One region of the Butyrivibrio proteoclasticus B316 genome, then DNA from elsewhere that is predicted to be linked to it. Evidence: a T-box and tRNA genes for the amino acid it is inferred to sense, from the RefSeq annotation. Region 1 holds a T-box; the other holds one or more tRNA genes.

Region 1 (16,785 bases):
AGAAAATATATTACTTACAGATACAAGCATGCTCTTGTCAGAAAGTCCAATACAACTGACGAGCAGATCATGTCTCTTATCGAGTGCAGTAACGAGGAGGTTAAGCAGGAGAATTCCAACAAGAATCCTACGGTTAACAGCGTTCAAAGAGACTATATGGCAGGTGAAGTCAGCAAGGATATTACCAGAAGATTCCTTTTGCCTGAGGATGTTGTTAAGGCCCATGAAGAGGGACTTATCCACTTCCATGATTCAGATTATTTTGCTCAGCATATGCACAACTGCTGTCTTGTAAACCTTGAGGATATGCTCCAGAACGGAACAGTTATTTCTGAGACAATGATCGAGCGTCCCAAGAGCTTTTCAACAGCCTGCAATATTGCAACGCAGGCAATTGCGCAGATTGCAAGCTCACAGTACGGTGGACAGAGTATCACTCTTTCACATCTTGTTCCATTTGTTGATGTCAGCAGACAGAAATTCCGTAAGGAAGTAGCCCTTGAGTTTGAAACCGCAGGAGTCAAGGTCAACAAGAAGCAGGTTGATGAGATCGCTGAGATGAGAGTCAGAAAGGAAATTGAGAGAGGATGCCAGGTTATCCAGTACCAGGTAATCACTCTTATGACTACAAATGGTCAGGCTCCTTTCATTACAGTATTTATGTATCTCGATGAGGTTCCTGAGGGACAGCAGAGAGAAGACCTTGCGCTTGTTATTGAGGAGATGCTCAAGCAGCGTATCCTTGGAGTTAAGAATGAGAAGGGACAGCTTATCACACCGGCATTCCCTAAGCTCATATATGTTCTTGATGAAGATAATATCCATGAGGATTCCAAGTACTGGTATCTTACTGAGCTGGCTGCTAAGTGCACAGCTAAGAGACTTGTTCCTGATTACATCTCAGCCAAGAAGATGAAGGAACTTAAAAAGGGTGATGTTTATCCATGTATGGGATGCAGATCATTCCTGACACCTGATAGTGAGGAAAATGCAGAGGGGCTTTGCAATAAGGGTAACAAGTCACATGCACGTAACTATGAGGAGGGCGACCACAAATACTACGGCCGTTTCAATCAGGGTGTTGTTACGATCAACCTTGTAGATGTTGCCTGCTCTTCATTCAAGGATGAGGAGAAGTTCTGGGCTATCCTCGAAGAGAGAACTGAACTCTGCAAGAGAGCACTTATGTGCAGACACGAAAGGCTCCTTGGAACTCCTTCAGATGTTGCACCAATCCTTTGGCAGAATGGAGCACTTGCGAGACTTCAGAAGGGTGAAGTGATTGATCCGCTTCTTTTTGGCAATTACTCAACAATTTCACTTGGATATGCAGGACTTTGCGAATGTACCAAGTATATGAAGGGCGTATCCCATACTGACCCAAGAGGCAAGGATTTTGCACTTAAGGTAATGCAGTTCCTCAATGATAAATGTGCTAAGTGGAGAGCTGAGACAAATGTAGCATTCAGTCTGTACGGAACACCACTTGAGTCAACTACTTATAAGTTTGCTAAGTGCCTTCAGAAGCGTTTTGGTATTATTCCGGAAGTTACAGACAAGAACTACATTACTAACAGCTATCATGTTCATGTAACAGAGCAGATCGATGCATTTACCAAGCTTAAGTTCGAATCTGAGTTCCAGGCTCTTTCACCAGGAGGAGCTATCAGCTACGTTGAGGTTCCTGATATGAACAGCAACATTGAAGCTGTAATTTCAGTTATGAAGTATATTTACGATAACATCATGTATGCTGAGCTTAACACTAAGTCAGACTACTGCCAGTGCTGTGGCTATGACGGAGAAATCAAGATAGTTACAGATAAAGACGGCAAGCTTGTTTGGGAGTGTCCTAACTGCGGCAACCGCAATCAGGATAAGATGAATGTAGCACGTCGTACATGCGGATATATCGGAACACAGTTCTGGAATCAGGGACGTACTCAGGAAATTAAAGAGAGAGTACTTCACATGAGCAATCCAAAGCTTTGATGCTTTGATTTGATTGATACAAGTACCCGTGTATGCGCTACTTGTAGGGGGATTATGAAATTAACATATGACATAGGCCGGGATGTGATCCCGGCTTATGTTGTATAAGGTAATCAGTAATATTTAAGAGGAATATCATATGAACTACGGACAGGTTTATTACAACGATGTTGCCAATGGAGTAGGTTGTAGGACAGCCTTTTTTGTAAGCGGATGTACTCATCACTGTAAAGGGTGTTTTAACGAAATGACCTGGGACTTTAATTATGGAGTACCTTATACCAAAGAAGTCGAGGATGAGATTGTTGAGTCGCTTAAGCCTGACTATATTGCAGGACTTACAATTCTCGGCGGAGAACCAATGGAAATCGTCAATCAGAAGGAAATTCGTCCTCTTCTTGAGAGGATAAAAAGAGAAGTTCCCAAGGCCACTATTTGGATTTATTCAGGTTATACATGGGAAGAGCTTACAGACAAAGATAATAAAAGATGCCATGGAGAGGATACAGATGCGATCCTCTCGATGACAGATGTTCTGGTTGATGGCGAATTTATGCTTGATAAAAAAGACCTCATGCTAAGATTTAGAGGGTCTTCTAATCAAAGAGTCATTGACGTACCTCAAACTCTAAAAAGTGAAAGTGTAGTATTGTCAAAATATAATGACAGAGATGAATCAAGGAAATTATGACTCTTGGATCATGTGAGAGTATCACAATCGAGTAGGCTGATTCCTACTCGATTCTGCACACAGACATTCCGCACTTTGTGCTCCATGTCCTTACGACCGGCAAATGAATTTGTATGCAAGCATACATTCGCTTGCCGGTCTTGTGCAACAAAAAAGACTGGGGGAATCCAGTCTTTTTTGTTTGTAGGAATAGCTCCTGCAATTATTAGAGGTTTTTATAAAGGAAATACGTTATGGCGAACGTAAATCGGCAAACTTAAAATGTCAGCGGTTGAGCTCGCTTGTAGGGCCGTCGGACTGATGGTTTCTGATGATGCTGTCAATTTCTCTTAAATCACTAGCAGGAAGATCTCCTGGAATGGTATTCTTGACACTTGATGTGGCATTACCATAGGCAAGGGCTTTCTGACCATCGTTGTATTTGAGCATTCCATAGAGAACGCCGGATACATAGGCATCACCTGATCCAATTCTATCTATAACATCAATATTTGTATAAGGCTTTTCTGTAAAGAACTCGTCGCGCTGGGCATCATAAATTGTTGATGTAAAGTTGTGCTTGCGAGGGCTGATAACCTCTCTCTGAGTAGTGCATACAACCTTAACCGGATATTCTAAAGTGTAGCTCTTCATTATATCCTTGAGCTCGCCCTCTTTTTGCATCATGCGTCTCGAGGTCTCTTCTGAAACAAAGAGAATATCAACATATGGAAGGATGTTCTTGATAGCTGCTCTGGCATCTTCTTCGCTCCACAGATTTGCTCTGTAGTTGCAGTCAAAAGAAACAAGTGCTCCGCCTTCCTTAAAGCGTCTGATCATCTCTGTTGTGACTTCACAAGTGTTCTTGTTAAGAGCAAGCGTAATACCGCTTGTATGGAACATTCTGGTGGAAGTGTATACATCTTCAGGAATCTCGTCGAGAGATATTCTGGTGATGGATGAATTCATACGATCATATACGATTGAAGGCTTACGTGGAGCAGCGCCATTCTCGTAATAATAAATTCCAAGTCTGGCCTCAGGAGATTCATCATAGATAAGATAATCGTCTGAAACACCTTCAAATCTGATCCTGTTCTTGATAAATGTACCAAGGGCATTCTGAGGAAGTCTTGAAATGATACCTGTGCGAAGCCCCAAAAGAGCAACACCTGAAGCTACATTAAGCTCGGAGCCACCAGCCCTCTTATCAAACACATCACCACGAGTCATGCGCTCATAATTAGGTGGTGAAAGTCGGAGCATTATCTCACCAAAGGTTATAAGGTCAAATCTTCCGTCTCCCATAAAGGCCTCCTTGCATAATATAAAACCCATCAATACTGAATAAACATTAGTTGCTTACAATGCATATCATAGATTAAAAGATATTCTCTTGTAAGTGCTTACATCGCACCAAATATGGAAAATTATGAACACTATCTAAAGATTTTAGGAAACTGTGACGATATATGAAATGATAAAGGATAGTATGCTCTTTTACTATAAAAGGAAACGGATTTGTTATAGGCGTCATGGAGGATGCAAATGTCTATAGGTATAAATACGAATAATTATTCGAATATGTACCAATCTGATTCTTCATGGGGCGAATCTGCGTCAATTTCTAAGTCTGAAGAAAGTGGAAGCAGCGATATGTACAGAAAGCTGGAGTATAATCGCTGGAAACAGGAAAAAAGTAAGTCTGTTGTTGATCAGAGTGTCAGCTATGCTGATCAATTAAGGGCTATGAGGAAAAAAACAAAAGATATATCTAACGAAAAAAAGAAGCTTCAGTATAATTTCAAAAAAATATCCTCGCAGATAGTTCGCAGTAAAAACTCAGTCAGCGCCAGAAAAGCCGTGCAGGCGGCAAAACGTGAAATTGCGCGCTTAAAGCGTCTAAAAGGCAGCGGTGAGTATGATGACGAAGAGCTTCAGCTTGCTATAGATCACGCCAAGAGCATGGAACAGGTTGCCAAGAAAAAGGTGTCGCATCTTGAGCAGGAAGAATTGGTGGAGAGGGCTCATAGGGGCTTTGGAGCTGCGCTTGAAGAGATTCAGGATAAAAAGAAAGAAGATGAGAATGAGAATCCTGAAGAGTTAGATGATGAGAAACTGGAAGAAGCTGCACAAGGGCTGGATGTAGACGATGAGTATGTTCCTGAGGCAGATTATCAGTATGAGCTTGAGCAAGCCATAGAACAGCAGCAATATGCGATGGAACAGCTGATGGAGAACAATCAGCAGGAATATGAGGAGTTGATGGCGGAAACATCTAGTGATGCCATGTCTGAAATGATGGATGAGATGTCACAGGCTATGGAAGATATGATGGAAGATTTAGACCTGACAGAGCTGTCACAGACATTGTATGCTCCTGATCCCGACATGTCTGAGGATGACCTTAAGATGCTGAAAATCAAGCATCGAGCCAAAGAAATGAAAGAAATTGCAGAGGCAGATAAAGAGTATCTGAAGGGCATAATGGAACATGAGAAACAAAAGGCAGAAAACGCCGGAAGTATGTCCACAGGTGCGACATCAGCGGGCTCTGCAACTGCAATATTTGGTAATAATAAAGCCACCCATATTACTCCGGTAATATCAATGCCGGGAGCAGCTATGGGCGGCTCAGGTGCTGCGCCAACTTTATCAGATGGCGGATTTAGCGTTTGTATATAAGATTATTCTTCAGGGCAGACAATCATTTTATTCCTTCTAAAAATTGTATCTATCGATTATACACTAATAATCTTGACATTGTTTCAAAATATGAATAAAATCATCTTTAAATATAAATAGACGTTGAAGAGGAATAGTAACTGTGTAAGCGTTTCAGAGAGAAAGCCAGTGGTGGAAGGCTTTTACGACCAAACAGCGAACCTGCCTTGGAGTTCTGTGTGAACGTATTTGTGATAATCCATTGACAAGCATAAGCACAGCGTTTCCCGCGTTAAGGGGTAGTTGAGAGAAGTCCGGGAGCTTTTTATCCGGATTTAAAAAGGGTGGTACCGCCGATGAACTTCGGTCCCTGATTTGGGATCTGAGAGCATCGGCTTTTCTTTTTGCATAATGCTTGAAAGTCCCTTAGCAAAAATCAAAAAGGAGAAAGAAAAATGGCAGACAACAAGAAATTAGTAGCAGAAATCACGTCCATGGATGAGGATTTCACACAGTGGTACACAGATGTGTGCATCAAGGCAGACCTTGTAAGTTACTCGAATATCAAGGGATGTATGGTAATCAAGCCTGCAGGTTATGCAATCTGGGAGCTTATTCAGAAACATCTTGATGCAAGATTCAAGGAAACAGGAGTGCAGAACGCTTATCTTCCTATGTTCATTCCTGAGTCACTTCTTCAGAAGGAGAAGGATCACGTTGAGGGATTTGCTCCTGAGGTAGCATGGGTAACACACGGCGGACTTGAGCCACTTACAGAGAGATACTGCGTTCGTCCTACATCAGAAACTCTTTTCTGCGATTACTATAAGGGAGAAATCCATTCATACAAGGATCTTCCTCAGGTTCTCAACCAGTGGTGCAGTGTAGTTCGTTGGGAAAAAGAGACAAGACCTTTCCTTAGAAGCCGTGAATTCCTCTGGCAGGAAGGACACACAGCACACGCTACTTTTGAAGAGGCAGAAGAGCGTACACAGCAGATGCTGAATGTATATGCTGATTTCCTTGAGAATGATATGGCTATTCCTGTTATCAAGGGACAGAAGACAGAAAAAGAAAAATTTGCTGGAGCAGAAGCTACATATACAGTTGAGGCTCTTATGCATGACGGACGTGCTCTTCAGAGCGCAACCAGCCATAACTTTGGTGATGGTTTTGCTAAGGCATTTGGAATTCAGTATGCAGGCAAGGATAATCAGCTTCACTATGTAAACCAGACTTCATGGGGACTTACAACTCGTACAATCGGTGCTATGATCATGGTACATGGCGATAATTCAGGACTTGTTGTACCTCCTAAGATCGCTCCTATCCAGGTTGTTGTTATTCCTATTCAGCAGAAGAAGGAAGGCGTTCTTGAGGCTGCAAACAAGATCGCTGAGAGCCTTGCAGGTTTCAGAGTTAAGGTGGATTCAACAGACAGAACTCCAGGATTTAAGTTTGCTGAGCAGGAAATGAGAGGAATCCCTGTTCGTGTTGAAATCGGACCTAAGGATCTCGAGGCTGGCAAGTGCGTTCTTTGCCGTCGTGATACAAGAGAAAAGATCGAATGTGCTATTGATGAAGTTCCAGCTAAGATGGCAGAGCTTCTTGATCAGATCCAGAAGGATATGTTTAACAGAGCTAAGGCACATCTCGAGGCACATACATTTGCAGCTCACAACAAGGAAGAGTTTGCTGAGGCATTCAAGGAGACTAAGGGCTTTGTTAAGGCCATGTGGTGCGGATGCCGCGAGTGCGAAGATAAGATCAAGGAAGATTACAATGTTACCAGCCGTTGTATTCCATTTGAGCAGGAACAGCTTTCTGACACATGCGTCGTTTGCGGAAAGCCTGCAACCAAGATGGTTTATTGGGGAAGAGCATATTAATTAATATTGAGCTAATAAAAAAGAGCTGTGAAGAAGTCATGCTATCAATATGACTATTCACAGTTCTTTTTCTATTCGAATATAACAGTATTATACTAATAGCATAATACTATCTTGTCGTCAGATGACTATAATATTTTCTCTTATACTCATACATTCTTTGATCTGCAAGCATATAGACAGTGTGGGTGTCGTGCTCAGGAGCCTCCGAACTGTAGGCATAACCGTAAGAAACGCTGTGATTGGCTTCCGGATCTTCTTCATCAAGCTTTAACAACTTGGCATCAAGCGTCATTAACATTCCGTCGAGAACATCTTTTTCAATACTGGTAAAGAGAACCAGAAACTCATCACCACCGACTCTGAAATATTCTCCGGTTCCTTCAAATACTTCTTTGAGGGCGGCAGAAAAAGATTTAAGAAGTCTGTCACCTGCCGGATGACCGGAGTTGTCATTGACCTCTTTGAGCCCGTTTAGATCAAGACTTAGAATACAGTAATCACTGGTAGTATCAGCGAGTTCCAAAAGCCTTTTGTCGCAGCTTACTCTGTTTGGAATATCTGTAAGGTTGTCAATATAAGCAATTTGAGTAAGTGAAGCATACTCTTTTCTCTGAGCAAACATTCTTGTCATAAAGATGAAATGATTGAGAAGCTGACAAATGACGAAGAAAAGGGCTCCCAGGGAAACTAGCATGCTTAGCACTGAGGCCTGTCTGTAATCAACAAAAAGCTTTAGTGCGCTTGTGATTTCATAAATCAGCAAAGTGGTTACGATAGTACACAACCCAAGCATCAAAATGAAACGGGACAAATTCTTGGATTTGTAATGCAGGTCCTTGTAAACATAAATAATAAGCATAACAAGGCCAATTGCAGACATGAAATAGTAAGGCACCTGAAAATGATGTATATGAACAATGTTAAGCAGATGCAATACTATGAAAAGTATGGCAAAAGCAGAACTACAAGCGCATAGAAACAAAACTACCGAGTTTTTCTGCCGTTTGTGAAGAATATGAAGAAATATATATAAAAGAGGAGCAAGGAGGTACAGGGCGGAAAACTCTACAAAAGTTGCAAAAGAGGGAGAAACATAAAAATCAGCCACATCATAAAAGTTTAGCATCCAGAATCCGAGAATAGTACTTAAAACAGAACATATTACCTGTGTTGATATTCCGGATGATTTTAAGTAGAAGACTAGTGAGATTATCAGGAATACAATACCAAACACTATCAGAAAAATGGAAGTAAATGCAGGAATCAGAGCTGAATGCAGAACTATCCTGTACAGATCATCAAAGTTACCAAGAAGAGGAGTAAGAATATCTGAACGTGTGTTGTTTTCAGTAATATAAAGTTTGATAGATAGTTTTTTTCCTGCAAAATCTAATGGCAGATTAACGAAGTTAAATCCTATTCCCAGAAAATCAATACCGGAAACTTTATCAGTATTATTGTCATGAATTAGCTTATTATCAAGATATATTTCGTAGGCACTAAATTGAGTTTTGAAAACTATTGCAGGAAAAGGGGCATCAATATTTGAAAGGGGGATAACACGGTTCAGAGTTAAGGTGTCGCCCTTTTCCAGAATGGGCCCTATATCTTTGCCTAGCTGTTCGAGATCGGTATTTACATATTGTTCATTTCTATACTGGACTGTCCAACCATCTTCAAGTGGAATCCAGGGATATTCAGGCTTATAAGTGAAAACATAATTAAGACAACCAGCCAGAATTGTGAAAAGGATGATAGAAACAAGCAGGAAGTATGATCTTTTACGCATTTTGTGTCACCTCCTGTCCAGATTCGCGATGCTCCTTTTTCATTTCATACATTCTGCTGTCGGCCAGCATGTAGACTTCACTTGCAGAACCGTTTGGAACTTCGTAGCTATAGGCATAACCATAAGAGGCACTGTATTGGAAGACTTGTTCTTTATGATTCCAATCGCTGATTATGGTGTAAAGTTCATGGATTCGTTTGGTAAGATTGAGAGTGCGATCCTCCAAAAGAATTACTATAAATTCATCTCCACCCATTCTGCCAACAAGGTTCGCATCCCAGAAACAGTCGGACAAAATAGTCGCAAAACCTGTAAGAAGGCGGTCACCTTCGTGATGGCCAAGGGTATCATTCACAAATTTAAGTTTATTAAGATCAAGACTTATAATGGCATACAAACCATGTTCCTCAGATATCATTTGCATCAACTGCTCACATCGCGCCCTGTTGGAGAGACCTGTCAATGAATCGGTGTAGGCAAGGTCAATGATCTTACTCTGCATGGATGCAATATTTGCGCTGAAAATATTGTAATAAAGATAACTGATCATCAGGCAGATAACGAATATGAGTGCACCAATGGTGGCTCCGACAAGTGTTGCATTGGTTTCGCCTCCGCCTGCTCCATATTTGTATAGATTATACCGTAACATATCAACAATTGAGAGAGTCATAAAAGCTAAAAGACCGAATACAAATATATTATCTGTTGAATATATATTTCTGATATTGTTCTTTTTGTTGTTGGTGTAATCTCTAAAGATAAGAATAACGGATATAATAAATTCAATTACGGAAACAGTGTGAAGAACCGCTGTAAAGTCTGAAAATCTTGCATAGTGAGACAGATGCGTGCCTATGGAGATCATGAAAAGAATAATATCCAGCACAAATAAAGAGGCAAAAAGCTTTTTGACTATACCGGTATAAACACACATCAGGTATCCCATGATCAGAGTGGGAATACAATAAAGAGCGGTATATTCCAATATCGTATTAAGAAGGCTGTTATCCAGCAATAGATCAAAAATTCTATAAAAGGCCATTATATATATGCCAAGCATCATAGATATAAGCCCGCTGAAAAAAATTCGTAAATCATTGTTGTGATAGAAAAACAAATACGGGGATAAAATGACTAATAAGATTCCAAAAACAAACAAGAAACCACCGACTATAATTGCAATTGCACCATTATGAAGATCCTGAGTCAGAATATCGTCTCTTGTGCCAATGTATATTTTGGGCAAGCCAGAAAAGGCTCCGTTTCTACTGCTGATAAGTTCTATGGTCAGAAGTTTACCGGCATAGGTATTTCCAAGAGAAATATAGTGATTCTTTTTGGGAACAATTTGCTGGGCATCATAATACTTTTGACCGTAGGAATATATAAGATTGTTATCAAGATAAACATGAACTATGGAGTGGATTGAAGAGAAAGAAAGGCATAGGTTATCAAAGCCAGCATCTTCTAAGACTCTTGTGATGGTGACTTTTTCAAGCTCGTTTATTATACCAATATTAGTTTGTGATACTTGCTCGCTATAAATAAGCTGTCCCTTGCTATCGATTGTCCAGTTATTCTCCAAAACGGTTACAGAATCAAGAGGAAGGACTATTCGCTTTGAAAAGATCCATGACAAAATGGCAAAAAGAACAATAAGCAATAGGGAAAAAACAAGTATTGCCTGCTTTATATATTTTTGATATTTCATACAAATATCCTCATTATTACATATATAAGTATACTTCTTATAGTAGAAAAATCATAGTGGATTATTCACAATATGGGAGCAATAGGCTATTATTTAGATATGAAGATTAAATTACCGGATAATGCAAAAACAATTTTAGACACGATACACGAGGCTGGATTTGAGGCCTACGTGGTCGGAGGATGCGTCAGAGATGCTGTTCTTGGACGAGTCCCCGGAGACTGGGATATTACCACCAATGCTTTGCCACAGGATATTAAAAAGCTTTTTAGAAGAACTATAGATACAGGAATCGAGCATGGTACCGTCACAGTCATGATGGGAAAAGAAGGGTATGAAGTAACGACCTATCGAATTGACGGTAAATACGAGGACAACAGACATCCAAGTGAAGTTACATTTACCAAAAACCTGACAGAAGATATGAAACGCAGGGATTTTACTATAAATGCAATGGCGTATAACGAGGAAGAGGGACTGATAGACAGATTTGGCGGACTTGAGGACATAGAAAAAGGCCTGATCCGATGTGTTGGAGATCCATACGAGAGATTTTCCGAGGACGCCCTCAGGATCATGCGTGCTATCAGATTTTCTGCTCAGCTTGGCTATACAATAGAAGATAAGACCTGTGAAGCAATAAAAGAGCTGTCAGGGACTCTTGAAAAAATCAGTGCGGAGAGAATACAGGTAGAGCTTGTGAAGCTTCTTTTATCTGACCATCCGGATAAAATCAGACAAGCCTATGAGCTTGGTATTACAAGGGTTATCCTTCCTGAATTTGATGCTTGTATGGAAACGGAGCAGAATAATATACATCATGCGTATTCCGTTGGCGAACATATTATACAGACACTGCTAAATATAAGAGCTGACAGGGTTTTGAGGCTTACAATGCTAATGCATGATATGGCAAAACCTGTTACAATGACAGTAGATGAAGAAGGAGTAAGTCATTTCAAGGGCCATGATATCAAGGGCGTTGAAATGGCCAGAAATATATTCCGAAGACTTAAGTTTGACAGAGATACCATGGATAAGGCGTGTAACCTTATCAGGTACCATGATTACAGATTCCCGGCCACTGCGCGCAATGTAAGGCGTGCCATGAACAAGGTGGGAGCTGATGCTTTTCCTCTCTTTTTGGAAGTCAGGTATGCAGATACTATGGCCCAGAGTGAATACAAGAGAGAAGAGAAGCTAAGGCAAATTGAAGAAACACGACTTCTTTATGAAGAAATTAAGGCCAAAAATGAGTGTGTGACACTTGGAAGCCTTGCTGTTAATGGAAGAGATCTGATCAGCCTGGGAGTAGCCCCGGGCAAAAAAATAGGAGAAGTACTGGAGAAGATGCTGATGGATGTCATTGATGATCCTGAGCATAATACCAGAGAATATTTGCTAGAGCCGGAGCGCCTAAGTATTTTTTTGAAGGATCAATGAGGGGTAAGATCGTGAAAAAAACTAATCCGAGTTTGAAGGTACTGTTATCTCTTTTACTGGTAGGGATATTGGCTGTTCTGTCGCCTGTCACGTGCGTGGCAAGTGATGGAAACAGCGGGAAAATAAATATATCCCTGCTTGGAAGGTATGATTCTGCGGATGTGGCGGCAATCAGAGCTGTGGATGTCGATAATAAGGAAATCAGATTCAGAAATCATTCCACGGGCAAGACCTACACTCTTAGCTACGACAATACCAGTATGATGTTTGACATCTACGGAAGAGCCCTTTCACCAAGGCTTTTGGAGGTAGGGCAGATTGTCGAAGTGACTTTTTTAAAGAGTACCAAGCATATAACTACGCTTGATGTGTCCCGTGAGGCCTGGACTATTGCATCTACAAGAGATCATGATCTTGTCAGAAACGATGGTACAGCTGTTGTTAAAGGTGATGTTTACAAGATCGATCCAAGAACGCTTATAATAGCTGAGGATCAGCTTGCACTTGCTGAAGATATCCTGTCTACTGATACTGTGACAGTAAGCGGTATTGGAAAAGATATCTATAGCGTTGTTGTGCAGAGTGGACACGGATACGTTAGTCTTTCATCGGAAACTGTTGAGAACCAGAGCCTTGTAGGGGCCTGGCTGGAACTTGACAATGAAGTAATACACAAAATTTCCCCTAATATGCTGCTCAGTGCACCGGAGGGGGACTATAACCTGCAGATCCTTGGAAATGGAGCTAATTACCAGTCTGAAGTCAGCATAAACAGAAATCAGGAGACTGTAATAGATACCAGCAATGTGACTATTTCAAGACCTAAAGAGGGACTTGTTACCTTTGATATTGATCCGGATACTGCGGACGTTTTTGTGGATGGAACCAGAATGCTGACAGGAGTTCCGCAGACTATACAATACGGCTATCATAACCTTAAGATAATAGCAGATGGTTATGTTACCCAGACCAAATACCTCAAGGTTGGGACACCAAAATCTGTTATCAGCATCACTTTGGAAAAAGAGGAATCGGCTGAAGAGGCAAGTAGTGCGACAGCAAGTATTTCACTTCCCCACAAGGAATCATCAGATGCCAGCTCCAAGGCATCAACCAAGGAAAAAGATAAAAACAAGAGCTCAAGTGCTTCGTCATCAGCATCCAGAGTGATCAGTTCCAATTCATCGGGAAAGAGCACCGTAGATACGGGCAACAAGGTAATAGAAGGCTATAGAATATATATTGATGAGCCAAATGGCGCAGAGCTTTATTTTGATGGTAATTACATCGGACTTATTCCATGCAGTATTGCAAAGATATCAGGAAATCACGAAATAATTATCAAAAAGGCCGGCTATGAGACCAAAAGTTACAGAATAAACATAGACAGACAGGAAACTAATCTGAAATATGAATTCCCGCCTATGATCAAGATAAAGGATGATAAAGCGGCTGAAGACAATTCATCTGATTCTGCATCCAAGGCATCAACGCAGGCACCTTCAGAGAGTTCAACTGAGAGTTCTTCGGCACCTTCAGAGGCTTCGTCTGAGGATTCTACAGGAGCTTCAACTGAAAGTTCATCCCAGGGAGCAAGTGATCAGGATGGAACATCCAAAGATTCCGGCGATTCATCAGGCGGCGCTTCGTCAGATGATCACGGATCAGATAGTAGCTCAGAAGTAAGCGATGCGGCGAGTACCGCGTCGGCATCATCAGGAGATTAAAATGCGATTAGATAAATATTTAAAAGTGACAAGACTTATTAAAAGAAGGACAGTTGCCAATGAGGCCTGCGACGCAGGAAGAGTAACGATAAACGGCCGTCCTGCCAAGGCTTCAGCAGAGGTTAAGGTTGGAGATAAGATTACAATTGGATTTGGAAACAAGGACGTAAGTGTTGAAGTGCTTGATGTTCAGGAAACTATCCACAAAGAAGATGTGTCTCAGCTCTATCGTTATATTTGACATAGGTTTAATCGCTGTATTATTATATTTTTAAGGTAATATCATATTTTTCTTATTTTTGAGGGGTGTAACATGGCAAGCAGAGCACGCTATAAGCGTCGTCGCTTCCAGAATGCGGCAGGCATAATCTGGGCTAGCATCGTTGTGCTTATTCTGGTTTCCGTAGTTTCTATTAAGAGTATCGGACTTATGAAAAAGGCAGATGATTATCAGACCAGAGAGCAGGCACTTGTTGCTCAAATTGAGCAGGAAGAAGAGAGAAGTGCCGAGATAGCCGAATTTGAGAAGTACACGCACACGCGTAAATACATAGAGGATACAGCGAGAGATAAGCTTGGATTAGTATATCCGGGAGAGATTATCTTCAAGAACGATAACAATTAATCGTAAACATAGCGCAGGCAACAATACGAGGATCGTATGGGGTCTGCGCTTTGATTTTTACAGGGTGATATGAATAAATTCGAGAACAAAGTCTACGATTTTATTAGAGCAAATAATATGATAGACCCCGGCAGTACTGTACTGGCGGGTTTTTCAGGAGGCGCGGATTCCACAGCACTCATGCTCACGCTTTGTAGTCTTTCTAAAGTTCTGAATATAAAGCTTGTTGCAGTACATGTTAATCACGGCATCAGGGAAGAAGCCATAGAGGATGAAACCTTTGTAAAAAACTTCTGTGAAGAACATGATATTGAGTGCGTTGTTTATAAAAAAGATATTCCAAAGCTCTCCAAAAAGTGGAAGATGACTGAGGAGGAAGCCGGAAGACGTGCCAGATACGAAGCATTTACTGAGACTGCCAAAAAACATGGAACAAGCATCATTGCAGTAGCACACCATCAGAATGATGTGGCAGAAACTCTTTTGATGAACCTTATTAGAGGAAGTGGATTACATGGAGCCGGTGCTATAAGACCTGTAAGAGGTAATATCATTCGCCCGTTTCTGTGTGTGGACAGGGCTGAGATTGAGAAATATCTCAAAGGAAAGAGACAGCTCTTTTGCCATGATAAGACTAATGATGAAAATATACACACAAGGAATATAATCAGAAACATCCTGATTCCCAAGATGGAGAAGGAGGTAAACAAGAAAGCGGTTGCGCACCTGTGCAGAGCAGCAATCGAGTTTGCCAAGGCTGATGGCTATATTCAGGATGAGGCTGAGAAAGTTTATCACCGTGTAGCAACAGAAAAAGAGGGAAATGTTGTTATAAATCTTACTGATTACAGGCAGGAAGATGACGCCATAAAATCAGGAGTTATCCTAAGGAGTCTCGAGAGCCTCACTCCCAGCAGGAAAGACATTACGTCAGCTCATATAGACTCAATACTTATATTGGCAGAAGGAACTTCCGGAACGCAGACAGTAGATCTTCCATATAATCTGGAAGCGGTAAGATCTTACGACAAGCTTACAATAGGAATAAAGGACACAAAAAATTCATCGTATTCGGAAAAAGAGTTTGAAATACCGTCAAATCTGGATGTGGGAGATGAATTAGAATTCGAAATTCCAAATTTAGGTATAGCACATATCAGAGTATTGCAATATAATGGTGGGAAACTATTTCCGTCGGCTGCGTATACTAAATGGTTCGATTATGATAGAATACAAAGGGCTGTTTTCAGGCGGAGAAAGCCGGAAGACTACATACTTTTGGAGCAGGAACAAACTCTTCATAAGAAGAAAATTGGCAAGCTTATGACAGATGAGAAAGTTCCTATAACAATTCGAGATGAAGTATATCTTTTGACGGATGGTAGTAATGTTTTGTGGGTTCCCGGAGTTAGAATGAGTGGAGCTTACAAGATAAACAATAAAACGGGCAGAATATTAGAAATTAATATTGATAATGGAGGTTTTTTTAATGGCTGAATCAGTACGTGTACTACTCAAGGAAGAGGAAGTAGATAAGAGAATCCAGGAGCTTGGAGAGCAGATTTCAAGAGACTATCAGGGCAAGTCAGTTCATCTTGTATGTGTACTTAAAGGTGGAGTATTTTTCATGTGTGAGCTTGCAAAGCGCATTACAGTTCCTGTAACTATGGACTTTATGTCAGCTTCAAGTTACGGAAGTTCCACTAAATCAAGTGGTGTTGTTAAGATCGTCAAGGATCTTGATGAGCCGCTCAAGGACAGAGATGTTCTTATTGTAGAGGATATCGTTGATTCAGGAAGAACACTTTCATATCTTATTAAGATGCTTGGTGACAGAGGACCAGCCAGCATTAAGCTGTGCACACTCCTTGACAAGCCGGAGAGAAGAGTTACAGATGTTAAGGTTGATTATACAGGATTTGAAATCCCGGACGAGTTCGTTGTAGGATACGGTCTTGACTATGATCAGAGATATCGTAACCTTCCATATATTGGAGTAGTTGAATTTAACTAATTAATAGCTTCATAAAGGGGGCAACGGGGAATTTGAATAAGTCCAGAAATTTTAATTCTATTATTGTCATTGCAATGATACTCCTGGCATTTGTAGTGGTGATCCAGTATAGCAGTAATCTGTTTTCATCAAGTTCAGATGTCTATAATGTGTCTACTCTTCAAAGTGACATGGAACAAGGCAGTATTAATAACGTTGTGATAATGCCTAATGCTGAGACGCCGACTGGTGCTGTCAAAGTTTCTTTTAATAATG
Region 2 (16,785 bases), 1.1 Mb from region 1:
CTGTCTCCATCCTTGGCAACAACACAGTAGCAGCTATTATTAAGCGCTTTCTCAGACTGTTCACGGCAAAAAACAGCCCAATCAACAGCAGCTCTTAAATCATGATACGTTTCCACATTCGGTATTTCATCATGATAAGTGATATTCATTATTTACATTCTCCCTTAATCATCAAAAGTGCTCTCTATCAGCATACAATCAAAATCTTACAACAGCTTGTCTTAAAATCCAATTAGTATTTGACTTATTAATATGCTAAAAATCTCCACTTATATCAGAAATTGTTCGACATTTCTATTACTGCACAAATGCAAATACTAACATGGGTGCAGTATTATTTTTCTATTATTGAATTGTCCTGCCAGATTTATTACTGCAGAAAAAAGATATTTAGAGATCTACAGTAAATATTTTTTTCCATTTACTGTAGAAATATGAAAACTAAGATAATTGCAGTAAACACCTTACTGCATAAACATAGTTTTTTACAAGATACAGTATTAAAAGAAAACATCTACTGCACATTTCAGAAAAACATATAATATGCAGTAAAACTCTTACTCTCTACGCTGTTCCAATCGCGTTTTTTACGTTTTTTATAATATGAAATCCGAAGGAATTTCATATTATATAAAAAACCGCTCAGACTGAGCGGTTTTAATCAATCGGAGTGACGTGATTCGAACACGATTGTAAGAATGCCAAAGCCCGCATTGAAAGGAGGTTTGACAACACCGACTGACCTCTTGGTCAAACATTAGGTCAAACAGTTTCCTCGTCATCAATGAATAACTATATTCTTCAATAATCATTGCATCACATATTTAGCTGATCTGGTGAGAAATCTTTATACCTATACAAAACAGTTCTCTCGCCAGTCTCAAGATTTATCTTTTCTTTCCAAAGGGTAGTAAGCTTTACATGTCCTTGCGTTCTATCAAATTCAGGGTTAGCCACAAATGACCTACAGTAGTATTCTTCATCAGATTCTTCGACTCTATCAAGATATACAAAGAACTGTCCATTCTCCAACTCCGAAGTCAGAAACAACTCAGCTTCTATCTTACCACTGCCTTTCATCGATTTTCTGAATCTAAATACTATATTGTCTTCGTCAAATATCCGTTCTAGAAGATAAAGATAATCCACTTTATTCTGAACGCATCCACTTTGGTAAAAATGAGATTTTTTCAGTTCATCTTCTAAAACATCTCCTGCTAAAGCCATATCAAAGGTTCTATTTCCACTTTCACTGTGAATTTTCAAATCACGTAACTGACCAATTCCTTCAAGATGATGAAACTCTTCCTTAGAAAAATGAACTCTGACTTCAAATCCTTTTCCCTTATAACCAAGACAAAAATAATAATCTATACCAAGCAGATTATTGTATGCATCTGCGTTTTTCTTAATCTTATTTACTACTTCCACATATACCTCCATAATTAAAGCCCCGACAGTAACGTCGAGGCTTTAATTATAAGTGTTTTCTTTTCAGCTTACGCCTAACTGGCTCGCGGTTGTCACACTAAACCCGCCCATAGACTCCATGTATCCCCCTGCCAGTAGGGATTTACACTTCATAGTCAACAGATGCTCTAGTCATCTGTTTGTATCATCATAATACATATTTCCTGAGATAAAGTCAATTATTTAACTGCTATATTTTTCTTAAATTTCTGTGTCTACAATCTACTGCTCAGTTTCAATATCTCATTTACATCTTTGGATATAATATCGTCAATATCTGAATTCCTTTGCAAAGGATATTGAGTCGTGTATACAGGTCTCATTATTTCTTCATATTGTGCTTTATACTTATATACTGAGTCCTTATCGTTTATATCAAGTGATTTTATACTATCACGAAGTTTATTAATAAGATCATTGTTTGTAGCAATATCTGTGCTTGCATACTCATTAGTTGATTTTCTTACTTCATTTGGCACATGAACCTCAATGCCAAAGTACTTTCCGGATGCTGAATCATCTTTAGTCTTGGTTTGCTTATTTGCCAGTAGCCGCTCTTGCGTTCTGATTAGGTTATTATTATAGTCTTTCATGGCCTTGCTGATAGCTTTGGCCTGATCTTCATTAAAGCCTTCAGTAGCACATTTATCAACAACCTTCTGCGCAACTTCCATCTTTGCATAATCTCTGTAACTGAGATATCCGTTCTTCAGCTGACTTCCAACGCCTGTTATCAAATCTCTTGCGTCAGATAACTCCTCATCATTAAATGATGCTCCGCCAATTTTATATACACCTTCTGCATTTTTACTTAACGGTATGTCTTTTTCATATAAAGCGCTGACAGGATGATTATTCCAGGAATCTCTTACTTTTTCCAATTCTTCAGCGCCTAAAGCAGAAATAGACAAAGTAGCTGCCGTATCTGAGAAAGCAGTATTTATGTTAGATTTATCACTTAGTTTATCGGCGACAACGTTCTGTAAGCCACTGCTCTCATCCTTGTTCACAGACTTTGACTGCACCTCGTCACGCTGCAACTTTGCAGCATATATTTCCTGACTAATGTCTTTTACCTGTCTGTTCACTGAAGTTATATTGATTCCTGCCATAATCATCTACCTCCTTGTACATGATTTGTGAATATCACAAGGTTTTCTCTTTTTCCTTTCGGCATCAATCCTTTATCAGATAATACTAATGTCACCAATAGCATAATCCATGTCATGAATAGCGTTTTTCTTATATCTGACTGTCAACAGTGCTGCCCTTAACATCATTTGAAAGTAAGCTCAGCTTATTGAGGATATTCGTAATTTCAGAATTAACAGCATTCTGCGTATCCTCCATAGATGCACCCTCAGAAATAATAGTTCTCTGGGCATCCTCTGCTCCCATGCTATCAGCTTCTGCACGTTCTCTTCTTGCAATAGCCCGTTTGGTATCAGCACTGGTACGCAGGGTCTCTTCAGCGTGTTCCTTGATGTTCTCTATCATTTCCTGCTGCATTGCCTCTTTTTCAAGCTTCTTTGCTTCTTCCTTCTTCTCCTCTTTCTTCTTTTCCGCTGCCTCTTTGGCTTCTTCCTCGCGTTCCTTCTGCTCTTCGTCTACATGCTCAACCGCTTCCTGCGTCAAAAGAGCTATAGCCTCTTCGCCCGCTGCTTCCATAATATCTTCAGCTTCATCCTGAGCTTTCAGCATATCCTGTGACTTAGCTCGTTCTCTTTTCATATCTGCAAAACCCTGAACATTTCCCATCTGCTGAGCTTTTGCCCTGTCTATATCAAGAGAGTTCTGCTGATTTGCTGCCACATAATAAATTGCTTTCTGTTGATACTCCGACATTTTACTGATCTCTTCATCAGATAAACCATCTTTGGAATTATTCATCTTGAACGCAAGCTTTGAAAGCTCTTTGCTCTCTTCCCCTTCTGGATCAATACCATATTCTTCCTGAAGCTCTTTTAATTTGGCATCATTCTCCATCGTATCAGCAGTCTTTTCGCTTATCACATCCTGAAGACGCTTTATCTCATCTTTAATGCCCTGCATCTGAGCATCCAGCTTCTTCTCACCGCCAAATGCATCTGACACAACCTTAAGTGCCTGCTTTCTTGCAAAGCCCTGCCTCTGCTGAACAAGGCTTTCCCCTTTCAGATTAGCACCGGATACTGAGGACAGATTGCCACTCTTATGTGCAGACTGCCCTGCACCTGTGGCAGCCCGGGCATTATCCTGATTTTGAAAAGGATTAATTTGAACATCCGTGTTCTGTTGTATTTTCATAAAACACCTCCAAAATGGTCTCCAGTGACTGGGTTAGTGGTTCATTTCATACCAAAGCACTGATCATTTCCTTCATTTCTACATACTCATCCTTATCTATACATATATCGTCACAAAACAATTATCACTTAAGCCCTGACATCAAAAGTACTGCTTTTAGTTTTATTTGAAATTAGCTCTCCACTTATATCAAAAACTGTTCAACATTTCTTTTGATAAGTTCCATATCTAAAGGTCTTTCACGGGTTTCTAGTGTAATGATCAGATTGTCCCCCAGCAAAAGCCCACTCTTTTCATAATCCATCAGCTTGCCCATGTTCCTAATGACATATGCAGCTTCATCCACTTTTCCAAGATGTTCCCAGTATATTGTCTTATTGCTTCTGACATTGAGAAGTACAAAGTCAGGATATACATTTTTTCCTGAAAAAAGAGTAAACTTAGGCTCGCATTGATACGGAATCCCAGCTTCATAAAAATAATCAGCCAGTATTTTCTCAGATTTTGACCTGACAAAATCTCCCCGATTTGTTCTTATATCCGGTTCATCGTCAATTGTATTCATACCACCAGGATGCATTTCCATCCAGGTATTTATTATTGTCTCCTTGTCTGGTCTTATTGGGGTAACCAGTCTTTTACGACCTTCGCACATATTTTCATATATTGCATCTATACTGTTTTCATCATAGTTTTTTATAAAGCGGCTAAGCCTTGCCTTAGTAGTATTCAAATGCTCGTACATCTTTTCATCATATTCACGCTGAGCAAATAATCTCACTTTTTCCTTCTCTATAGCAGGCATATATTTGGGAGAGTTAGTTCCATTCTCCACAAATAGATACTGTATGTTTCCATGACTTGATGTAACTTGCAATTTGCCTTTTTCAAGCCCTTTATATTGCTTCAACCTGCTAGTTTCCTGGGCAATCAAGCTTTCTATTTCCAATAAATGTTGATTTAGTTCCTTTGTTATATTGTTCACTGTAATTCTCCTTTTGTCGTTTTTTCTATTAACTGTTTTCACATATAGGTTTTCACATATATTCCTTTTTGTATTTGCTTACTGCAAAGATTCATATTATTCGCTTTGTGCAGTAAAGAATAATTTCTATTACTGCACAAATGCAAATACTAACATGGGTGCAGTACTATTTTTCTATTATTGAATTGTCCTGCCAGATTTATTACTGCAGGAAAAAGATATTTAGAAATCTACAGTAAATATTTTTTCCATTTACTGTAGAAATATGAAAACTAAGATAATTGCAGTAAACACCTTACTGCATAAATATAGTTTTTTACAAGATACAGTATTAAAAGAAAACATCTACTGCACATTTCAGAAAAACATATAATATGCAGTAAAACTCTTACTCTCTACACTGTTCCAATAGCGTTTTTTATATTAGGAAATCCGAAGGAATTTCATAATACATAAAAAACCGCTCAACTGAGCGGTTTCTAGCAATCGGAGTGACGTGATTCGAACACGCGGCCCCTACCTCCCTAAGATAGTGCTCTACCAACTGAGCCACACCCCGACGACGTTCTCAATTATATAACGGTCAGATAATAAAATCAACCAAAATTTATTATCGTATATAAATCATCAAAATATAATATCTACTGGCTAATCCTTTAGCGCTCCCAAGCACTACCGCGCACAAAGCTGTTACTCTCTTGCCCAATAACACGATAGCTGTTCTATTGAACTAACTATTCTCCACCAAAAGCTCCAGGTCTATATCTTCTACTTAAACATTAGCCCAGACCCTATCTCCTTCTACTAATCATTAGTCCAAGACCTATCGTCCTCTATATAACATTAGTCCAGGCACTATCACCCTCTACTAATCATTAGCCCAAGACCTGTTGCCCTCTACATTACATTAGCCCAGACCATATCACCCTCTGCTACACATCAGGCCTGTTCAATCAATGTCTTCTTCGTCAGTATTAGTGAGACCTGCGATGCTCTCTGCATTATCAATATCTACCTTTACATAATCGCATCCAATGTAATGCTCATTGTCGATGCCCTTAAGGTAATTGATAACTGCATCTGCAGATTTGTGGGACTGAAGAACATAATCATTGTAAACAGTGCCTGCCAGTTTGCCGGCCTTTATCATTTCGATAGCTTCAGGTAACGCGTCAACGCCAACAATATAGACATCTTCGCCAGGAACCAGTCCTGACTTTTCTGCTGCCTTGATAGCTCCAAGTGCCATCGCATCATTGTTGCAAATGATCACCTCAGGTTTAAGCCCGTTCTGGATTCCCTTGCTCACAAGTAGTGAAGCTGTAGTTTCATCCCAGTTTCCAACTTCATCAAGAAGACAATCCATCTCCATTTCAGAATTCTGAAGCGCCGAAACTGAATAAAGGGTTCTATAACCTGCGTCAATATTCTCAGGAGCACCTTCGATCATAAAGTACTGGATCTTGCCATCGCCGTTGTGATCAAGCTTATTCTTGCCAAGAGATAAAAGAATTTCCCCCTGATATATACCGGATTGTCTTGCATCACATCCAACGTAGCAAACATTAAGCTGATACATCTCCCATCTGTTCTCTTCATCGCCGCTTGGTTCTCTATTAATATACACAAGCGGAATGTTCGATGCTGAAGCCATGTCGGTGATAGAATGCGCAACCGAAGAATTGACAGGATTGATAATAAGCGCATTGATCCCGGATGCAATCAGCTCCTCAACCTGAGACAACTGAACATTTTCATCGTTGTTACTGTCATAAAGTATTATATTGTCCTTGGAAAAGCCCCTTGAAACAAGGTATTTAACAAGTTCACTGCTAAATAGGGACATGAAATTGTCGGACTTCTGATAAATACAGACCCCTACTTTGGCATCACTATAAGAACTATATGCTACAGATTCCTGAACAGGTTCGCTCTCCTGTGTATTTGAACATCCTGCCATAAGAGAAAGCGCCAATGCCGCTATAATCATATAGCAGATCATTTTCTTTTTCATCGCATTGCCCCACACAATTATATTAAGTAAAATAAGCTAAATTTAGCAATAGAGTATATACTATCACAAAATCTCCTAAAAAAAAAGATAATATTACGCACAATTCTTGTGAAAATGATCCACTAAAAACCACAGTCCTATAAGGCAGAAAATCCCTGCTATAAGCACATACTGCAGACTTATTGTCGCACTCTTCTTGCTATGATCTATCAGACTCTCCATCCTATCCTGATATAGAATAAGCCCGGAGCTGATCGTATCTGTATTAACCGTCAGCACATCCGCGTCCGGAGTTGAATCCTCAAACAGCTCATATTTTCCCATCTTGTTAGTCAGATAGTAATAGGATCTATCCTCGTTTATCAGATAAAGAGGAATATCCACCTGAATATCTATATCTGACGAAATATCCGAAAGCGGAATGTCTTTTCCATCATCAAAAGACTTAACCGCATCTATATCCACATAAATGCCTTCGTTAAGGTTGCCGAAAATTGCCTCGTTTTCCTCGATGGCAGAGCTATATTCCCCCTGCATCAGCTCATCCTCTGCCTCATCAGAGACAACAAATGAAAAGATGATCTCCGCGTTCTCACCTTTACTGATCCTATCAAGTTCTTTCTGAGTAAAACATGAAGTAACAACCTTAGAATAGTCTCCGAACCTGAACTCCGGCGCCGAGACCTCATTGAGACTGGATGAATCCAGCACGATATCTACAGTTCCTTCTCCATAAGAAATATAGGTAACCTGATGCATATTAAACACCCCTGTGGCATCTATGAAAAGACATCCATTTCTTCACCATAATATTAACACCCTGCGGGCATTCATATATTAACAAAATCTTATAATTTTCTTTACATTTCTTAACATATTTCAGGGTAAAAGAAATAACGAAAAACAGGCATATTTAGTGAATTTACTATTCACTTTCACTCAACGCTTGTACTTCCATCAGAATAAGTGATAACCCAATATCCCTTGCCTGTTCCGCAGTCCTCATGATATTCCTTGTCAATGATCTGCTTCTGCGGTTGTTCCTGTTCCGCATCTTCCTTTACTTTAGCAGCTTTTTCTACAACTACATACTTATCATTTTCAATATTTGATGCCAGTGGTGTTTCTCTGTTTTCCTCATCCTCAAGGTCGACTATAGCTAATGCCCTTGGAGCCTTATCGGATCTCTCGTGGATCATAACATTGCCGGCTTCATCAACCGTAACCGTGGGAATGTCGCTGTTTCCTTCAACTGCAGCTTCAAGTGCATCATGATATGAAGGCACAAAACTGTACATCAAAAGATTTATTACAAATACTGATAAAATCAATCCTGCTATAGAAAATGTAATACCTATAAGTCTTTTCATCTTACCTCCCAAAAAATCATTTACAAAACTGCAAAGAATATTTCGGTCAGATACTTCATTTACCTTAGAGCTAAAATTATTAAATCAAAAGCTCACCTTATAAATCATCTCTGTTTCCAAAGGTCCTGCCGGGTAACTGTCATATGTCTGTTTGTAGTACCCATCTCCCTTGGCATCCTGCATCTCAGCATCAAAAACATACCACCTGCTGCCCACCTTGACTTCTGTCCAGGCGTGGGCTGTTCTTCCTCCAAGAGAAGAGGTAACTGTTCCTGTACATACTCTTGCTTCGTACCCCAGTCCGCTGGCTATATATGCAAAAGCGGCAGCATAGCCATAGCAGTTTGCCTTTCCGGTTAAAAGAGCTTTTTCTGCATATTCTCTGGTCCAGTCCCCTGAAGGAGTATCCATACTTCTTTCATAGGACAGAATCTCCGCCGTATAGTAAAAGCAGTTTTCAAGCTGGTTACTTCTTTTCATGTTGTAGGTTGTGCAATCATTCACAACTGACGCACACATTGCCATTAGGTCAGAATTAGGAACTATGACCGTTCCATCAGCGCATCTCCACTTAACCAAATTGTCTACATGAACGAAGTGAGCTCCCGGGAAATCCATATCTGTCCCATTTTCTGAAGCCTGGCTCTCGACCACGTCCACTATGCTTTTCTTTAGCTTATCAGGCACTCCATAAAGTGCGTATTTTCCAATTGATACAACACTTTCCGGGATATATGCACCTGAAAGATTAGCAGGAAAGCATAAAAGCTCAGTAAAGTCCTTGTCATAGAGGCATCCACTGTAAGAAGCATAGGAAGGATTATTGCTGCTAACAGTGATAGACCTGAGATTGATCAGGTTTCTGAAGGCAGACGAAGAAATCTTACTTACATTACTTCCTATATGGATTGTTGTAATACGATAGTCACTCCCAAAAGTGGACGCATCAATCGTCTCTCCGCCAAATCCGCCATATCCACTTGTAGCCTTTGACGAAACTGTGGTAGTGCAAAAGATAATCAGTATTAAGATTATTGAAATAAAGCCCAAACATCTTTTTCTCATTGTCATTTCCCGGTATTGCTGCTTATATCCCTATCCCATTATTACCATTTATAGTCGTTAGCTGTACCCGTCATAGGATTAGTATTCTTAGGAAGATCCTGAGTACTATAAAGTCCATCGTCAGTAAAAGGAGGTCTTGTATTGATGATCTGCGTCAAAGTAGCAACACTGACATAGGACTGAATATCTTTCTCAACTCCGCCCTGCGTAGGGTGCTTGCCATATCCGGCAATGCCATTTATAGCATCTGCATAGGCTTCATGATTATTACATGCAATCTGGCAGAACTGCAGATTCCAGGTATTTGCATTGACATGTACCCACTTAATTGGAGGTGCATCCGGATAATCCCTATGTATATCAGCATCAAGATAATCCAGGATAAGTCCCAAAGCTCTTGTAGCTCCAGCACTGGTAAACTCATGAGCACAGAAAACTCCATAGGATGTTCTATATACCTTGCTATTAGTGGCAGCAACTTCTTCTCTGGTCAGCTCTTTTCCAGCCTTGCAATAAGCCTGGACAACTCCCGTAGCATATGCCACCATCTGTATCTCATTAATAACCGGCTTCTTTTCTTCCTGGCTACTGCTACTGGAACTGCTGTTTTTATTACTATCTTCCGGGTTATTTGCCAGCATTACAATCTCATAAATGCTGTCTGCCAATTGCTTAGCCACACTTCTGGCCTCGACATCCTGTCGCTTGTTCATTCCGCCATTATTGTGAAGCTGTTCCGGAATAACCGTCATTCCATTACTTTGATTTGAGGTCAGCTGATTGGACGGAACTATATACTCATTACTGCTGCCCCAGGAATGAGCTCCCCTGGTGATCTGTCTATTGGCAACTCTGTTTTCCTTTATTCCAAACAAAGCATAGTGCTCCACAAGCTTGGCAGGATCAGCACCATAAGCAATTCTAAGGTCGTTATAATTCAGGAAATAGTACAGCGGATTGTAGCCATACTTGGCGCCATAGTCCACTCCGTTGTACACCCTGGTTCCCTTTGTAAGAGTATTATAGGTATCTTCAGATATAGAAACTGTATCATCATAAGCTCTGCTCACAACAGGAGAATTAAAAAGAATAACTGCCCCCAAGGCAACACATATAATAGTTTTCCCTATTCTTCTAAGTAATCTTCCAGACATAACCTGCCTCCGTCAAAATTGCACAATCGAGTAGGCTGATTCCTACTCGATTCTGCACACAGACATTCCGCACTTTGTGCTCCATGTCCTTGCGACCGGCAAATGAATTTGTATGCAAGCATCCATTCGCTTGCCGGTCTTGTGCACACAAAAAAGTGCCAACAAGATTTCATACATAAATCTTATCGACACTTTTTAGATAAAATATTATACTTTATTTCGTTTTATTTCTTTTTATTTCAATTATAGATATAAGCATCAGGCACAGCACTATCAGTGCCAGTCTCGCTCCAGCATTCACAGTATAGTCACCTGTATCTGCCCTTCTTGCGCCAAGAACCTGCCCGTCAGCAAAAGCTTTTTTGTCTGAATCAAGTTGTCCGTCCTTAACAGTCTTATCACTGTAAGACATTTTCTTAAAGGAAGCTGTAGCGGTTCCAGTCTTGATGCTATCATTATCATCTCTGCCTGAGCCAAGTGCATGCTGACTGTTACTGATCGTTGTTTCATTCTCATCCCTGACAAGAATTCTTGTCACTGCAGAACCGGTACTGTTATCATCTGCCGCTGATTCTTTACTGTCTACAAGAATGAGCTTTCCCTTCTTAAGAGTAACATCATAATAGGCTGTAGCTTCTCTGCCATTACTATCATAAATATGAATATCAGTTATCTCATTAACGCTCTCTCCGGGACCTGTCTGGCTTCCATTAAAAGTAGCCTCCATTCTATGTCCTTTCATGAGACTTCCATCGGAAACAATTGCTTCTGTATTAGTAAGCGTCTGACCATTATCATTCTGAACAGAAGTACCGGCAGTGACCGTTACCTTGTGTTTCTCTGCAACTCTTGGAACACTGGTCGCACTTGCGAGAGCATTTCCGGCAGCATCTGACACCATAATTTCACCAGGCTTAACTTCGCTTCCCGCAAATAGCAGAGGAATAACCTGAAACTCATCATTTGCCTTCTTAATGTAGGCTGCATCTACATTTACATGAAAAGCCAGGCCGTTATAAGAAAGACTCTTTCCTGCTCCCCAGCTAATTCCAATATCATTTTCCAAAGAAGCATCTATATTGCCGGAACCAGTCTGACTGGCTTCCAGAGGGCTATCCTCAGAAATAAGCTGTCCATTTATTCCAAATACATACTGCGTAAGAAGATTACTATTCTTATCAAGGATTTCTACAACAAATCCTCCTACATATTCTTCTCCATTTCTAACAATGCTCTCTACATTCTTGGAATAGACATTAAAAGAAATATCTTCAGCATCAAATACAGGCTCTTCTACAGGTTTATCACTTTCCGGCTCTCCATTTCCAGGTTCTGTGCTGCCTTCTGATCCTGGTGCCGGGTCAGGCTCATCCTCCTCTTCGCCAGAGCTATGGCATTGCCTGGTCCTGATCACGCCATCCACATGCAGAAAAACATCTGTATTAGGTTCTGCAGTAGAAGCCTTTTTAAACACATACCAAAAGACATACTGACTCTTCGGATCAAACTCCGGATAAACTGTCTTAATTTCGTCCTCTGTAGGAAATCTCATTACACGACTCAGAACTTCGCTCTTAACTGTAAAGCCATCAGATTCAAACTGGCCCGTACTTTCGTCGAAGTTCCGATCATAGACAAATTCGGCTTTCCTAGCGTCATTATTTATTCTGATTGCCGCCGAATAATCTGAAGACGGGTGACTAGCAGGTTCATTAGGAATGTCCGCGTCAGCTTTATTCTTAATAAAGAAACACACGTCGTATCCTAATGAAGCCTCTATGAAGTCCCCTATTATCTCATCTCCTGAATCCCCCTCGGATTCTTCATACACAGGTTGTTCCGGTTCAGCCACGAGCATATTGTCCCCGGCATACTCTTCCGCACGTGAAATGACACTGCTGCTCCCCATTGCAGCTATAAAACTAGCCATTGCACATATTAGTGCAAGAGATTTACCGATTCGCCCAGACATCGCCTTTTAACAACTCCCTAAAAAAAATTACCTACTTATAATACCAAAGAAAAAATCACATCATCAATCATATTAAAAATATTTTTTGTTTTTTAAAAGACAATTATGATCATTCCGCAAGAGTCTTTATATAAGCTTCATAGCATCGGAAACAGATGCTACTCCTATTATTTCTATGCCCTTTGAAGACTTCTTAAGTTTATCCTCAAGCGCTTTTGGCACAATACAGGTCTTAAATCCAAGCTTCTGAGCCTCCATTACTCTAGACTCGCCCATGCTGACAGACCTCACTTCTCCGGAAAGACCAACTTCACCAAAAGCAATCACATCATCGCTTATTGGCTTATTCTTGAAACTTGAAATAATAGCAAGACATATTCCAAGATCAAGCGATGGCTCAGCAACCTTCATTCCACCCGCAAGATTGACATACGCATCAAAATCCCCAAGCTGAAGGCCAATTCTCTTTTCCAGAACTGCCATCAAGAGATTTACTCTGTTGTAGTCAGTTCCATTTGCCTGTCTTCTGGGAAAACCAAAATTAGTATGTGTAACAAGTGCCTGAACTTCTATGAGTATAGGTCTTGTTCCTTCTACAGAGCAGGTAACTACAGAGCCGCTGGCATTTTCAGGTCTTCCATCAAGCATAAACTCAGAAGGATTGGTAACCTCTGCAAGTCCCTTCTCCTGCATTTCAAACACACCAATCTCGTTGGTAGAGCCAAATCTGTTCTTGACTGCTCTTAGAATCCTGTAGGATGCATGTCTATCGCCCTCAAAATAGAGAACAGTATCAACCATGTGCTCTAAAACTCTTGGTCCTGCAACCTGTCCCTCTTTGGTGACATGACCCACAATAAACACAGTAATATTCATGCTCTTGGCAATTCGCATGAGAACAGCTGTAGATTCTCTGACCTGAGAAACACTTCCCGGAGCCGAGGAAACAGATTCATTAGCCATAGTCTGGATTGAGTCGATTATGATAACCTCGGGCTTGGTTCTGACAATGGCCTCCTCAACATTTGACAGATTTGTTTCACACAAAAACTTAAGGCTCTCAGAAAACTTTCCAAGCCTGTTGGCTCTTAGCTTGATCTGTCTGAGTGATTCCTCACCTGATATATATAAAACATCTCTTTTATCACCGGAAAGATTACCTGCGACCTGCAAAAGAAGTGTAGACTTACCGATACCCGGATCTCCGCCCACAAGAATAAGTGATCCCCTTACAAGCCCTCCTCCAAGAACCCTGTTGAATTCGCCTATATGAGTATCCGCTCTTTCCTCATCCCTCATCTCAATCTCTGAGAGGCTCACAGGTTTATTATATTCTCCCGTAGAAAGAGCTGATGATTGCTTGCCCGAAGCCTTACTTGCAGGCTTAACAGTCTCCTCAACAAAGGTATTCCACTCTCTGCATCCAGGGCATTGGCCCATCCACTTGGATGATTCATAGCCACAGCTCTGGCAGAAAAAAACTGTCTTAATCTTAGTTGCCATTTTCCCTCCCAACATCTATATAGAACAATTTCCATTCGTATGCAAGCATCCATTAGCTTGCCGGTCCTGTACAACAAAAAGGAGCTTCCTGGCTCAGCAGAAAGCTCCTTGATAAACAAGATCAATTATTTCTCAACTCTTACTGTAGCTTTACCATTTGCAGAAAGCTCAACGCTGAGATTAAGCTTTCCTCCAAGATTAGTACTCATCTTGCCAATACTGCTACCATTTACAAACACGCTGTATTCTGTGTTTTCCAAAAGCCCCAGTGTGATCTGTGCATCGCTAGCACCCTCTACACTAAACTCAACTCCCTTGTCTGTATCCTTGAATCCTAGTACTGTGGTTCCCGGAACTGACTCATATACGAAATTCTCATTACATTCCAGCTTGGTAATATCCTTGAAAGTCTTAACCTTGAGAAGGTCTCCATTGTGTTCGAAGTTCTCAACCTTCTTTTTCTCTGAAAGCTCATAGTTACCAAAGCTGATGCTACCATCATTCTCGGCGCGGAGTAATTCCTCTACGACTGCCATATCAAACCTCCTGAATGATCAAAATACTTTTATGCCTACGTTGCATAAATGCGCCCGATATATGGCAGGTCCATTTATGCAACTTCATTATAATGCATTACCCTTGTATTTAAAATTAAATATTTTTAAATTTTACTTCTTCTTTTTTACAGTTTTTTTAGCCGGCTTTTTGGTAGAAACACTCACCTTGGCCTTGGCTGTTCTGGAAGTCTTGGTTGTCTTGATATTTGCCTTTTTAACTGATGTTTTACCCTCATTAGTGGTAAAAATGATCTTCTCATCCTTAAGCCCTACAGTAACAGCAGTCTCAGGTTTGATATTACCACGCAGAAGCTCCTCAGCCATAGCATCCTCTATAGTTGACTGAATAGCTCTCTTAAGAGGTCTTGCACCCATCTTGGCATCTGAATGTTTGGCAACAAGATACTTTTTAACCGCAGGTGTGATTGTCAGATCAATTCCCATCTGAGTCTTGCATCTCTTGCTAAGATTCTGAGACAAAAGAGTTACAATATCCATCATCTCTTTTTCAGTCAGAGTATGGAATACCATTATCTCATCAATACGGTTGATGAATTCAGGCTTAAAGAGCTTTTTGACCTCTTCCATAACTCCCGACTTCATGTCCTCGTAATCTTTCTTGGCATCCTGGCCTGCGCCAAAACCGAGCTTCTTGGGGTCCACAATCTTCTGAGCTCCAACATTTGAAGTCATGATAAGAATAGTATTCTTGAAGCTGACCTTTCTACCCTTGGAATCTGTGATATGTCCATCATCAAGAACCTGTAAAAGCACATTGAAGATATCAGGATGTGCCTTCTCAATCTCGTCAAAAAGGATTACTGAATAAGGATGTCTTCTGACCTTCTCAGAAAGCTGTCCTCCATCATCAAATCCAACGTATCCTGGAGGTGATCCGATCATCTTGGATACCGAATGGCCTTCCATATACTCAGACATATCAACTCTGATAAGTGCATTCTCATCGCCGAACATAGCCTCGGCAAGTGCCTTGGAAAGTTCTGTCTTACCTACACCTGTAGGTCCCAAAAACAGGAATGAACCTATAGGTCTGTTAGGATCCTGAAGGCCTACTCTTCCTCTCCTGATAGCCTTGGAAACAGCCTTGACTGCGTCTTCCTGGCCGATCACCCTCTTATGAAGAACAGATTCAAGCTTAAGAAGCTTCTCAGACTCTTTCTCTGCAATCTTCTTAACCGGAATTCTGGTCCACTCAGCAACTACCTCTGCTATATCATTCTCATTAACGATAAAGCCTGCGCTGAGCTGTTTTTTCTTTTCTGCATTCTTGACCCTTGATAACTTGCCAAGAAGCTGATTCTGCTGCTTGTTAAGCTCTCCGGCCCTGATAAAGTCACTGTTCTTGAGAGCATTCTCAATCTCTATATCAGTATTTCTGATAGTTTCCTCGATTTCCTTCACCTTGGGTGAAACGCCCATAGTGCGGAGTCTGACTGCACTTGCAGCCTCATCTATAAGATCAATAGCCTTGTCAGGCAGGTTTCTGTCATTGATATATCTCTCTGAAAGATCTACAGCAGCCTTTATAGCTTCAGGTGTTATAGTAACCTTGTGATGATCCTCATACTTGCTGACGATTCCCTTTAGGATTTCAGTAGCTTCTTCCTTGGTAGGTTCATCTACATTTACAGGCTGGAATCTACGCTCAAGAGCTGCATCCTTCTCAACATATTTGCGATATTCAGTAATAGTCGTTGCACCAATCATCTGAATCTCGCCTCTTGCAAGTGAAGGCTTGAGAATATTGGAAGCATCAATTGCACCCTCTGCTCCGCCTGCTCCGATAAGTGTATGCATCTCATCTACAAAAAGAATAATATTGCCATCCTCGGAAACCTCTTTGATGACCTTCTTGATCCTCTCTTCGAATTCGCCTCTGTACTTGGAACCTGCTATCATTCCTGAAAGGTCCAGAGTTACAAGTCTCTTATTCTGAACAGTAAGCGGAACATCACCGGCTGCAATACGCTGTGCAAGTCCCTCTACTACAGCAGTCTTACCAACACCGGGTTCTCCGATAAGACATGGATTATTCTTGGTACGCCTTGAGAGAATCTGGATAACTCTCTTTATCTCTCTTTCTCTTCCGATAACCGGATCAAGCTTATTCTCAAGAGCAAGTGCAGTCATATCACGGCTATACTGTGCAAGAATTGAAGCCTTCTTGCCGGACTTGGGAGCAGCTTTTTTGCCAAGGTCCTCCTTAACAAGGTTAGGGTCCTCTCCCATGGCAGCAAGTGTCTCTGCGTATATCTTCTGGGCAGGAACATTGAGCGTACTGATAAGTCTGACAGCTACATTCTCACCCTCTCTGATAAGAGCAAGAAGAATATGCTCTGTACCTGTCTTGTCAGCATGGAAACGTTCTGCCATCCTGTGTGCTTCCTC

The links. The T-box of region 1 lies ahead of proS (proline--tRNA ligase). A T-box ahead of a tRNA ligase gene usually reads a tRNA of that ligase, here a tRNA-Pro.
Region 2: it encodes a tRNA-Pro, which carries the amino acid that the T-box ahead of proS (proline--tRNA ligase) is inferred to sense. The anticodon was not compared.

The regions. Positions count from the first base shown of each region.
Region 1 is NC_014387.1:3,490,441-3,507,225, reverse strand. It holds gene nrdD (anaerobic ribonucleoside-triphosphate reductase) at 1-1,992, shown strand, start outside; gene nrdG (anaerobic ribonucleoside-triphosphate reductase activating protein) at 2,132-2,683, shown strand; gene BPR_RS14810 (sugar kinase) at 2,948-3,970, opposite strand; gene BPR_RS14805 (hypothetical protein) at 4,211-5,347, shown strand; T-box leader at 5,462-5,701, shown strand; gene proS (proline--tRNA ligase) at 5,782-7,215, shown strand; gene BPR_RS14795 (GGDEF domain-containing protein) at 7,325-9,007, opposite strand; gene BPR_RS14790 (GGDEF domain-containing protein) at 9,000-10,721, opposite strand; gene BPR_RS14785 (CCA tRNA nucleotidyltransferase) at 10,821-12,164, shown strand; gene BPR_RS14780 (PEGA domain-containing protein) at 12,176-13,891, shown strand; gene BPR_RS14775 (RNA-binding S4 domain-containing protein) at 13,893-14,132, shown strand; gene BPR_RS14770 (septum formation initiator family protein) at 14,205-14,516, shown strand; gene tilS (tRNA lysidine(34) synthetase TilS) at 14,586-16,013, shown strand; gene hpt (hypoxanthine phosphoribosyltransferase) at 16,006-16,530, shown strand; gene ftsH (ATP-dependent zinc metalloprotease FtsH) at 16,605-16,785, shown strand, end outside.
Region 2 is NC_014387.1:1,068,540-1,085,324, reverse strand. It holds gene BPR_RS04545 (GNAT family N-acetyltransferase) at 1-149, opposite strand, end outside; gene BPR_RS04540 (PBECR4 domain-containing protein) at 817-1,431, opposite strand; gene BPR_RS04535 (hypothetical protein) at 1,686-2,582, opposite strand; gene BPR_RS04530 (hypothetical protein) at 2,713-3,756, opposite strand; gene BPR_RS19630 (hypothetical protein) at 3,941-4,741, opposite strand; tRNA gene BPR_RS04520 (tRNA-Pro) at 5,228-5,300, opposite strand; gene BPR_RS04515 (substrate-binding domain-containing protein) at 5,691-6,755, opposite strand; gene BPR_RS04510 (hypothetical protein) at 6,849-7,514, opposite strand; gene BPR_RS04505 (hypothetical protein) at 7,691-8,125, opposite strand; gene BPR_RS04500 (transglutaminase domain-containing protein) at 8,210-9,190, opposite strand; gene BPR_RS04495 (hypothetical protein) at 9,232-10,344, opposite strand; gene BPR_RS04490 (hypothetical protein) at 10,559-12,316, opposite strand; gene radA (DNA repair protein RadA) at 12,443-13,819, opposite strand; gene BPR_RS04480 (hypothetical protein) at 13,945-14,355, opposite strand; gene BPR_RS04475 (ATP-dependent Clp protease ATP-binding subunit) at 14,488-16,785, opposite strand, start outside.